2 regions of the Paenarthrobacter sp. NPDC092416 genome follow, and region 1 is predicted to be linked to the other one. Evidence: riboswitches for the same ligand, from Rfam matches in the RefSeq annotation. Region 1 holds a riboswitch; the other holds the start of a gene.

Region 1 (5,033 bases):
CTGCCGCCGGGGCCGCCCCTGGTGGCCATGGGCCGGTTGTAGCTGACTTTATACGCCCGCCCGTTCACGCCCTGGTACAGATCGGATCCGCCGTAGGAGTTGTAAGCCTGCCAGGTCTGGTCGGACGTTTGGAACAGCACCGCGGAGGTGTTGCCGTCCTTGCGGACAATGAAGGTGATATGGCTTTGCGCGCCGGTATCCGGGCGGGTCAACAGGGCGATGTAGACACCCGACACGGCAGTTGCCGGGACCTGCCACGTGGCCGATACCGCCCACGTGGCGCAGTCATAAAGTCCTGTCGCCACGTCGTTGAGGCAGCTTGGCTGGTTCTGGCGAAAGGCAGACGGAACCACATCGGCGATCTTGCGGGCACCGTTGCCTCCATACCAGCCCGTCCGGTAGATGGCGATGGTGTAACTGGGGGCGTTGGTGTCGATCTTGAAGCGGATGGGCTGCCCGGCGTTGACGCTGATGTCCGTCGAAAAGCCCTGGATGCTGTCATCCCCGGGGCCGCTGATGTCCCACTCCGACGGAGGGCTGCCGGGTTTGGAATTCTCGCAGACCACGGGGTTCACGACCGGGTCACACGGTCCTGCCGCGTGCGCTGCAGGGGCCATGAACGGCAGCAACGCGGCCACCATGACGATCACCAAAGGCATCAACAACCTGCCGGCGAATGGCTGCCGTCGTTCGACTCGAAGACCGGGCATCGGATACTCCTGGGGTGGCGCGCCAATAGCGAATGCGGTTCCGCGCTTGACGCCCGGTCCCGGTTTGCCGCTCCCCAGCCAGGCCAAAACAAGATCTTCAACTATCGATCAACGCAACGGGCGCCCCACATCCAGGGGCAGTCATTCCGGAACAACGGGACCGGATCCAACCCGAGACCGCGCGACGCTCCGACCAAAGGGTGGATCACCTGACTGACTTCACCTTGGTAACCCTTGGGACGGAGTGTAGGCCTCCTTGCCGCCACACGGCAAGACCCTCCGGCGTGACGGGACCCCGTCGGCTCTTTGGGAACGTCGATCATTCCCTGTTGTGAGGCGTAGATCGGCATATGAAGATGCCCCCGTGACACACTCACGACGGGCCGTTATGTAAATGTGACAGTTCCGGGTGGTGTGACGTAAGGTCATCGATGTGCCGGTTTCTCCGAATGCGGCACTCCCGGAGCAGATTGCCTAACTCTGCCGCTGCCAGGGATCCGTTCGCAACTTCGTCCGGCAGAGACGGGGAAACCAACGACGGCCTGCCTTCAGCAAGCCTTGGGGTGAAGCCGTGCATCAGCACGGCCGGGTGTCTCCCATCCGAATCCGACAGCTAACCTCGCAGGCAGTGGGAGAGGCCCTTCCATGCCCGTTCGCAAAGCTCACGGCCGCCGCCGCGCGGTTACCGCAAAGACCAATGCCCTCGCGGTCTTGTCCAGATCCGCCGTCGGCAACGCCAGCGGTGTAGGTCGCCAGGCGGCTGTCCTCGCAGCTGCGTCCGGCCTCGTCTTGACCAGCGGGATTGCCGCCCAGGCCGCAGACGCTCCGGAACAACGCGAGGCAACGCCGACTTCCAGGCTGGAGATCGCCAGTCAGGTACAGGCGCCGCTGAGCGCAGATGCCACTGTCCAGGTCGCTTTCGAGCGCCCTGTCGTTGTGACGACGCCGGCCCCCGTCTTGGAAACACCGAAGCCTGTCGCTGCCAAGGTCCCAAAGGCGACTGCTCCGACGGCGCCGGCCCCCGCGAAGGCGGCTGCACCGGCCAAGGCCCAGATCACCGTCACCCCTGCTCCTGCTGCTGCCCCGGCAGCAGGCGGAGTCAACGCCACGATGGTTTCCTCCGCCTACGCCCAAATCGGCATGATCCAGGACTGTACGCGACTGGTGGAAAACGCCCTGAACGCCGCCGGAATCCCCGTCGGGGACCTTGGCCCGATGCAGTTCATGAATTACGGCACCGTAGTCACCGACCCCCAGCCCGGTGACATGGTGATGCAACCCGGCCACGTGGGAATTTATGTCGGGAACGGTCAGGTCCTCAGCTCAGGCCTGAACGGTAAGAACGAAACGGCTGTCCACCCCCTGACGTGGATGACGGCCAAGGGCGCGGTCACCTTCGTACGCGCAGGAAAATAAACCACCGAAGGCCGGTGACTCAACGCCTTGGAGGCAGTAAGTCACCGGCTATCAGCATGCCTGCGCTATGGACCATTGCCCCCGGGCGGGGGCGATTGCTGTCCTGGCCGCATCCTTAATGCCTTCAACGCCGGTCAGGGCACCTGTTGGAGCCTTGACCGGCGCTGTTTTTGCCCGTACCGGGTCATGCCTCTGGGTTTATAGATGGCCAGGATGGTCGCCAGCAAAAGCACCACGAGTGCTCCGCCTGTGTGCAGCAGCGGGGAAGGCATTTGCGTACCGGCCATAACGGGGTCTTGCGCGATTTCCGCCAGCGGCTCGATGGTTTCGGTGTACAAAACCAGGACGACCGTTGCGACGAGGGTTAGTACAAGCTTCAGGAGAACCCAGTAGTGGCGGAAGAGTCCCCACCGGGTGCCAAGAGCCAGGACCGTTCCGGTCAGCAGGGACGCCAAGGCCAACGGGATGAGCAACGACCAGACGGTAGCTTGCAGGCCCACCCACAACAGGCGCCCCAGCTCGGGGTTGGCCCCGGTGAGGCTCGCAATGTCGAGGACAACGAAAACCGCGACTGCCCCAACCCATCCCAGAGAGCACGTGACGTGCAGGGTCAATAGAAACTTCCTGGCCGCGGAGCTAAGAACCATCAGTGATCTATCCGTGAGCTGACGGCCGGAGTGTGCCCGGCCGCTGAACCGGTTGCCGTCATGTTGGTGCTGGTCTCCGGGCTTCCTATTCCGACTCCGTGCCGTCCCGGCCCGTGCTCTCCACCGCTGAGGAGCATCACGGCAACGACTATCAAGACCAGGACGCCGGCAGCGATAGCCGAGATCTTGACCCATCGGGGCGGGCCGGTGAACGTATCCCCGTCCTGGTGCTTGGCTTCTCCGGTCTGTCCGGTGCTTTCACTCATGGCGCTCCTGTCAGTTGGCCATCCTGCCATCTCTTTACGAGACAGTATGTCTTGTATGTGCCATTCTGTCTAAGAGATGACGGAGCGTATGATCGGGGTCATGCCGAAGTTGTGGAACGAGACAATCGAGGAGCATCGCGGTGCGGTGCGGACAGCCATTCTAGATGCCGTCGCTGATCTGGTGGTCCATCGCGGGTTGCTTTCGGTGACGATGTCCCAGATAGCCCAGGACGCCGGTATCGGACGGGCAACGCTGTATAAGTACTTTCCTGATGTTGAGGCAGTTCTGGACGCGTGGCACGAACGCCAGATCGGCTATCATCTGGCTCATCTGTCGCAGATCAGGGACGACACGGCCGGGGATCCGTTGCGGACACTGGAGGAGGTTCTGCAAGGATATGCACTCATGGCGCAGTCCAGGCCTAGCGGAAAGGATGCAGCTCGGCTGCATTACCGCAGTTACGTTGGACATGCCGAAGAGCACTTGAACGCTTTCTTGGCCGAGCTGCTGGCCGAGGGCGCTTCCGCAGGCGTTGTCCGCGGCGATATTGCCTCCGACGAGCTGGCTGGCTATTGTCTTCATGCCTTGGGCGCGGCCGCCGGCCTCACCTCCGGCGCCGCGCTGCGGCTCGTCGGGATCATCATGACCGGACTACGACCGGAAACACAGCGGTCCGCCCACTAATCCTTGTTGCAGAAAGCTTCCTGGATATTTCCTCGTCCGGGATGCGCCTTTTGGTTATGCGAGGGTTGTAAGGAGAGCGGCGCAGGCGGCTTCGCAACGACGGCATGCTTCGGCGCAGATCCTGCAATGTTCGTGCATCTCAGCGTGCTGTTCACAGTCCCTGGCGCAGAGGCCGCACGCGGTCCGGCAGGCTTCAAGTATTGCCCTGACAATGTCGGTGTTGGTGGCGGTTTGACGACTGAGGATGGTGCCGGTCACGGCGCAGATGTCGGCGCAATCGAGGTCCGTGCGGATGCAGGCGACCAGATCGCCGACCATGTCCTCACCCAGGCACGCGTCAGCGCAGGCCGTACATATCTGGGCGCATTCGGAACAGGCGGCAATACATTCGGCCAGTTTCTCTTTGTCCACAGTCTCTGACGTTCTTGGGTGGGAATCCATCATCGCGCTGATGTGGTGTGTCATGGGGTCTTCTCCTGACGTTGGATCACGAAGCGGCCGGGCCGCCCGGCCGTGAGCCCACACTAAACCTCGAACGGGCTAAGTCGAAGGGGACCGCATGAAGTTGCGCGGGGCACTGTCAAGGAACCCCAAAGCCAGGCCAATCCGGTCTTCAGTTATCGAGGGACGTAAGGTCCACCCATCCGTCTTTCGGTTGTCCGTCGGAACAACGGAGCCGGATCCAACTCTTGCCGTGCAGCACGCCGCTACCAAAGGTGGATCACCGGAGTGACTTCACCAAGGAACCCTTGCAGGCTGTGTTGCTTCGTTCAGGGAACGTCGGGCCCCTCTGCTTCGTTGGGAAAGCTGCGGAGCTGGAGTACTGCACACAGCCCGGTACCCTTAAACCAAGAATCACCCTCGTTGAGGCATAGCCCACCGGAAGGAGGAACACCGTGGCTGCTGAGATTGGCCGGCGTCTGCTGGTGTTCCTGCGGCTGGCGGGGGTCCTTACCTGCATGATGGCCCTCATCGCCGGGATCCTCGGCATGCACATCCTCTCCGGAGCACACGGCATGCACGCGACCGCCCCTTCACCGGTAGCGGCGGCGCAGCTGGACGGGCACGTGGGCGGAGTGGTGGAAGGGACCCTCGGGCAACTGCCCGCGGCAGCGGCTGAGCCGACAGCTTTTTTCTCCAACGTCCTGTCTCCCTGCTTGGACCCGGTCACTTGCCCGACCATGTCCGCGACAGCGCAAGAGTGTATCCCGGCGCCAGTTAGCGCATCCTTCGAGGCCCCTGGCCCCGGGGCAGCATTGCTGGCCTCCCGCATGGACACCATTGGCGGGATCCGGTTCTGCCACTCACC
Region 2 (5,033 bases), on a different contig from region 1:
CAGGACTTCCAGTTCATCCAAGCCAGCAAGCGCGGCGAGGGCGATGTGCGCGGGGTTCAAGACGGTCCCGGCTTTGACCAGGACATCGCCCGATGCAGCCTCCTCGGCTGCTTTCCTGATGTGCTGGCCGTTGCGCGGCTCACCCGGCTTCGCGGTGCCGCCAAGCGCAAGCACCGGCAGCCCGTCGTCGTCCGTGGTGATGACACCGCTTTCGCTCCGCAGAACCGCTTTCGCGCCGGGAGGAACGAGCCCCCCGGTCACAATCGCACTGGCCTGATGGGGTGCCAGCCTCTGGCCTGGCTCGCTCAGTATCCATGGACCGCTGCCATTCACGGCCCAGCCGTCCATCGCGGACGATGCATAGTGGGGCATGTCCTGCACTGCCACGGCATCGGAAGCCAGAGTACGGCCAAGGGCTGCCTTGAGCGGCACCTGGCCTGCAGGGATAGGAGCAGCGACCTCAAAGGCGCGCTGCCGGGCCTCATGCCAAGTGTGTGCCGCGTGGTGGCCCTGTCCGGGGGCCTCCGTCATTCGGCGTCGGTCCCGTGTGCCGGATCCGCGGCTTTCGCTGGTTCCGTGCCGGCTGGCTCGGAGTACTGTTTGGCCAATTCGCGGGCAAGCTTCAGTGCGGCGCCCATGGACGTTGCATCGTTGGCTTGGCCCGTACCTGATGCCATCCCGGCCGCGAAACCGGCAATAAAGGTTGTCAGCGGAGCGGCAGGGCGAACCACGGAGTGGGCGGCGACTCCCGCCACTGCGAGGATCTCATTGATGTCCACATCTACGTCTTCGAGCTCGAAGGCCTGCAACAGCGTGCGGCACCATTCCTCGAGCGTCTCTTCCTGGCTCTTCATGTCCGCCTCCACTTTGTTCGCTCAGCTGTCACTGTCTATGCCCAATGCCGCGGCATCGTCCCACGTGTCGACGTCGTCCGTGGAACCGCCTGGCACGGAAACGGCCAGCAGCTTCAGCCTAGCAAGCAGCCGGAAGACGGAGGAGTTCGTTAACCCGGATCCGGCGGAAGCTACGGCAACTTCGCGTTCCAAAGCCGCAGTGCTGTAGATCCCCAAGAGTGGCTGGCTCCGCCCATCCGCTGAAACCGCCATGGCCCCCTCTACCTCAGAGCCCCCTCCGAATACCGCAGGACCTTCTTCCCTCGGCGGGAGCTGCTCCACAAGCGGCGCCAGTTCTTCAACGAGCGCGGCGACGCCTGCCGCGGCACGTGGCATGTCACAGGCGAGAACCAGGGTCCATGGCGAACGTGTGGGGCGGGTGCGCAAGGCCACTAATCCAGCAGCGATGGCGGCCGCCGGACCGGCAAAGGCAGGTTCCTCCCGCGCCGTGAGCACGCCGGCCGGAAGAGCCGGGGCGTCGGGCCCAACCACCACCACGGCAACAGCAACCCGCGCCGACTGCAAGGCATGCGTCAGGAGGGTGGCGCCGTCGTACTTCAACCCGGCCTTGGGCACGCCACCGAGGCGGGTGGACCGGCCACCCGCCAGGATCACGGCGTCGAACTCCATCTGCCCAGATTACCGGGATGAAGGGAGCACGGCGGAAATCGATCAGGCAGCGGATTCCGGCAAGAGGAACGGGTCCCAGTCCGGCGCAGGTTTCTCGAGTTCCTTGATCTGCCACATGGTTCCTGTGGGCACCGCGGGCGTGAAACGAAGTTTCCAGCCCATCTCGGCGGGCGTATGGTCGCTCTTGGCGTTGTTACACCGCAAGCAGGCCGCCACCAGGTTTTCCCAGGAATCCGCGCCGCCCCTGGATTTGGGGTGGACGTGGTCAATGGTGTGCGCTGTTTTCCCGCAGTAGGCGCAGCGATGGCCGTCGCGGCGAAGAACTCCGCGTCGGCTCACGGCAGTGATCCTGTTGTACCGGGGACGGATGTAGCGATTGAGGAGGATCACGGAAGGTCTTCCGAGGATCTCCTGTGGCCCGACGACAGGCTCGTCGCCTTCGGCCACTACGCTAGCTTTCCCAGTCAGCACAAGGACCAGCGCCCGGCGGAAGGTGACTACCGCCAGCGGTTCATATCCAGCATTCAGAACGAGTGTGCGCATGCACGTACCTCTTCACGGCCGCACCCGTCAGGGGCACGAGGGCCGGCTGCCCTCTGCATGTACGGGCTGTGGATCGACACCATAAGAGTAAGCATTCACATGCCGTATCAACGAATTTTTCTGTCGTTTCCGGTGCAGTGTCGGCCAAAGTTCACGTGGAGGACACTTGATGCCGTCGCCTGCGGTCTTCCCGGCAGAACACTGATGGCCCGGCGCCTTCCAGCACATTCGGCACGTTCGGGCACATTCGGCGTGTTAAAAGCAGAACACCCCGCGGCACATGCCTGCGGGGTGTTCTGTTGGAGTTGTTGGTCAGCCGCCGACGCGGATGAAAACGGGGCCGGAACCAACGTTCACGCTGAAGAGTGCAGTGGTGGATCCGTTCCATCCGCCGTGCACTGCCATGCCGTTGCCGACGTAGACCGCAATGTGGGCCATTCCACCGTAGCCACCATTGGCGTAGTACGCGAGGTCGCCCGGCTGGGCCTCAGCGGCGCTGACCGTGCGACCAAGGGAGAGGTAGCCTGCGGGCCAGTCGTGGAAGTTGATACCGACAGCTGCCAGGGAGTTGGTCACCAGCATGGTGCAGTCCTGGGTGACGCCGAGCTGAGCGTACGCGGCAGCAGCGATTGCTGCGCCGGTGCCGGAGGACGCGGCAGGAGCCTTCGCGCCCGTTGCCGCGGTGCTGACCGCAACATTCGCGCCGCCGGTGGCTCCCGACGTCGTCTTTGCCGTGGCGGTTTCCTTGGCAGGCGCCTTCTCCGCTACGGGCGCAGGGGCCTCTACGGTGGAGACAACCGGGCGCTCATAGGAGATGGAGACTGTGGAGTCGGCAGCAATGGTTGCCTGCGCGACTGTCTGGACTTCCAGCGTGGACGTGGAGGTGGACTCCCGCTGAACGTTCGCATCGGCCGCATGGGCTGCGACACCGCTGGTCAAGACCAGGCCGGAAGCTGCTGCGATGACGGCTGCCTGGCGGCCAACGCCACCGGCGTTGTCGCTGACAGCTTTGGCAATGACGGCAAGGGAGCTGGTCTTGGGGGCCTCAGCGCGATGCCGTGCAAGGTTTGCACTGGTCATGATTACTCACTTTCGTTTCCGCACATCGGTTGGGGCGACGTGCGGTTCTTGGGCGAGCCAGCACTTGGGGGGCATGCTGGCGTACCCCGAACGGGATTTTTCTAGCGGAGGGTGTAGAACGAAGACGAGCCGGTGGAGGCTACAGAATGCAGGAGCGTGCCCTGGCTGGGGTTCAGTGCGCTGATCATCATGCCGTTGCCGACGTAGATGCCAACGTGGGCTCCGCCGTTCTGCATGACAAGGTCGCCGGGCGCAGGCGTGCTGGTGGGCGTCATGGCCGTCCAGGCATTGACGCGCGGGATGCTGATGCCGGCCTGGGCGTAGACCCACTGCGTGAACCCGGAGCAGTCCCAGCCGTTGGGGGACGTGCCGCCCCATACGTACGGGTGGCCGATGCCGGTGTACGCAATTGCGGCAAGACCGGATGCTGCGGCGCTGGAAGCTGCATCGCCGGTCTTGGAGGACTGGGCCGTCAGAGTGCCGGTGGCTGCATCCTGGGTGCGCTGGGAAGCGCGCTGGACAACTTTGGGGGCTTCCTTGGTGGCCACGACGGGGCTCTCGAAGGAAACGGTTGCCGTGGGCTCTGCGGTAACAACCAGCTGCTGGGTGCTTGAGGCTTCCGACTTGGAGACGTCCGTGTCAGCCGCTTGGGCTGGCAGGCCAACGCTGAGGACGAGACCCGAGGCTGCGGCCAGAACGGCGGCCTGGCGGCCTACGGTGCCGGCATTGGTGGAAACAGCCTTGGAAAGAGTGTTCAGCGGGTGAACCGTTTGGGCGCGGTGGCGCGCAGGGGTAGTGCGTGAAGACACGAAGGTAGCCTCTCCCAATGCCTGCGAGGTGAGCTGTCGGATTCGGATGGGAGTCATCCGGCCACGCTGCTTCCTAAGAAGCTTTGCGACTTAACCCCAAGGCCTTCTTGCGAAGACCAGAAGTGGTTCCCCCGCCCCTGCCAGACGATTTATGCGAACGGATCTTGAGTGGTGGCAGAGCTAGGCAATCCACCCAAGTGCACCGGCCCCCTAAAAAGCCGATGCGCTTTAGACGGTACAACAGTTGGGGCTGAATGTCACATTCAGGTCACGGGGTGTGTCCTCGATGCGATAGTCAACCATCAGCTGACTGTTAGAGCCAGCCCATGGGGTCTACAACTTCGCCGTTGACCTGGACCTCGAAGTGCAGATGGCACCCCGTGGAAGCGCCTGTGGTGCCGCTGAGGGCTACAGTGTCTCCGCGGTTGACCGTTTGGCCAACCTTGACTGTGAAGGACGACAGGTGGTTATACGTGGTTTCCAGGCCATTGCCATGGTCCACCACTACGCGATTGCCTCCGCCGTAGGCGTGCCAGCCCGCGAAGGTGACCTTGCCGGCCGCAGCGGCGTGCACGGCAGTGCCGCACTGGGCAACGAAATCCTGGCCGCGGTGGAAGTCGCCGGTTCCGCCAGTCAGGGGGCTGACGCGGTAGCCGAAGGGCGATGCCGTGACCAGCGTGTCCAGAGGGCTACCAAGGGTGCCAAGGGAGGACGCGCGCTGGATGCTGCCTGCGGACTGGGCGCTCAGCAGCTGCTTGAGCTTGCCGTCCGGGTCTGCCTTGGTAGCGACCGCTGCACGGCTGAAGTCAATCTTGGCGCTTGCTTCTGCGGAAACCTCGGGCTGGCTGCCTCCGGCGACCGACAAGGCCGACGTCGTCTGGCCGGATTCCGACGTGGCCATGACCGGGCTTGTGGCCGGCAGACCGACAGTCAGGGCAAGTCCGGTGGCGGCAAGCGCAACACCGGCTTTCTGCCCGACGCCACTGGCTGCGGCGAAGTCGGCTACCTGGCGCATCGGGCTCTTACGGCGGCGCACCTCACGGTGGGTGTCGCGCGGCCGGGTTTCCGTTACTACGCG

The links. A riboswitch is a leader RNA that binds a small molecule or an ion and turns the genes downstream of it on or off. The one in region 1 is predicted to bind cyclic di-AMP.
Region 2: linked by a shared signal. The riboswitch ahead of ACIQC5_RS04400 (C40 family peptidase) and the one ahead of ACIQC5_RS19635 (NlpC/P60 family protein) in region 1 are both predicted to bind cyclic di-AMP.

The regions. Positions count from the first base shown of each region.
Region 1 covers NZ_JBIVQG010000013.1:4,901-9,933, forward strand. The annotation lists gene ACIQC5_RS19630 (DUF4082 domain-containing protein) at 1-710, opposite strand, end outside; cyclic di-AMP (ydaO/yuaA leader) riboswitch at 1,172-1,352, shown strand; gene ACIQC5_RS19635 (NlpC/P60 family protein) at 1,356-2,126, shown strand; gene ACIQC5_RS19640 (DUF2269 domain-containing protein) at 2,261-2,740, opposite strand; gene ACIQC5_RS19645 (hypothetical protein) at 2,773-3,039, opposite strand; gene ACIQC5_RS19650 (TetR/AcrR family transcriptional regulator) at 3,140-3,724, shown strand; gene ACIQC5_RS19655 (four-helix bundle copper-binding protein) at 3,779-4,189, opposite strand; gene ACIQC5_RS19660 (hypothetical protein) at 4,621-5,033, shown strand, end outside.
Region 2 covers NZ_JBIVQG010000002.1:29,334-34,366, reverse strand. The annotation lists gene ACIQC5_RS04425 (molybdopterin molybdotransferase MoeA) at 1-531, opposite strand, end outside; gene ACIQC5_RS04420 (DUF6457 domain-containing protein) at 528-854, opposite strand; gene ACIQC5_RS04415 (molybdenum cofactor guanylyltransferase) at 876-1,523, opposite strand; gene ACIQC5_RS04410 (HNH endonuclease) at 1,566-2,066, opposite strand; gene ACIQC5_RS04405 (NlpC/P60 family protein) at 2,379-3,146, opposite strand; gene ACIQC5_RS04400 (C40 family peptidase) at 3,248-3,955, opposite strand; cyclic di-AMP (ydaO/yuaA leader) riboswitch at 3,960-4,128, opposite strand; gene ACIQC5_RS04395 (M23 family metallopeptidase) at 4,269-5,033, opposite strand, start outside.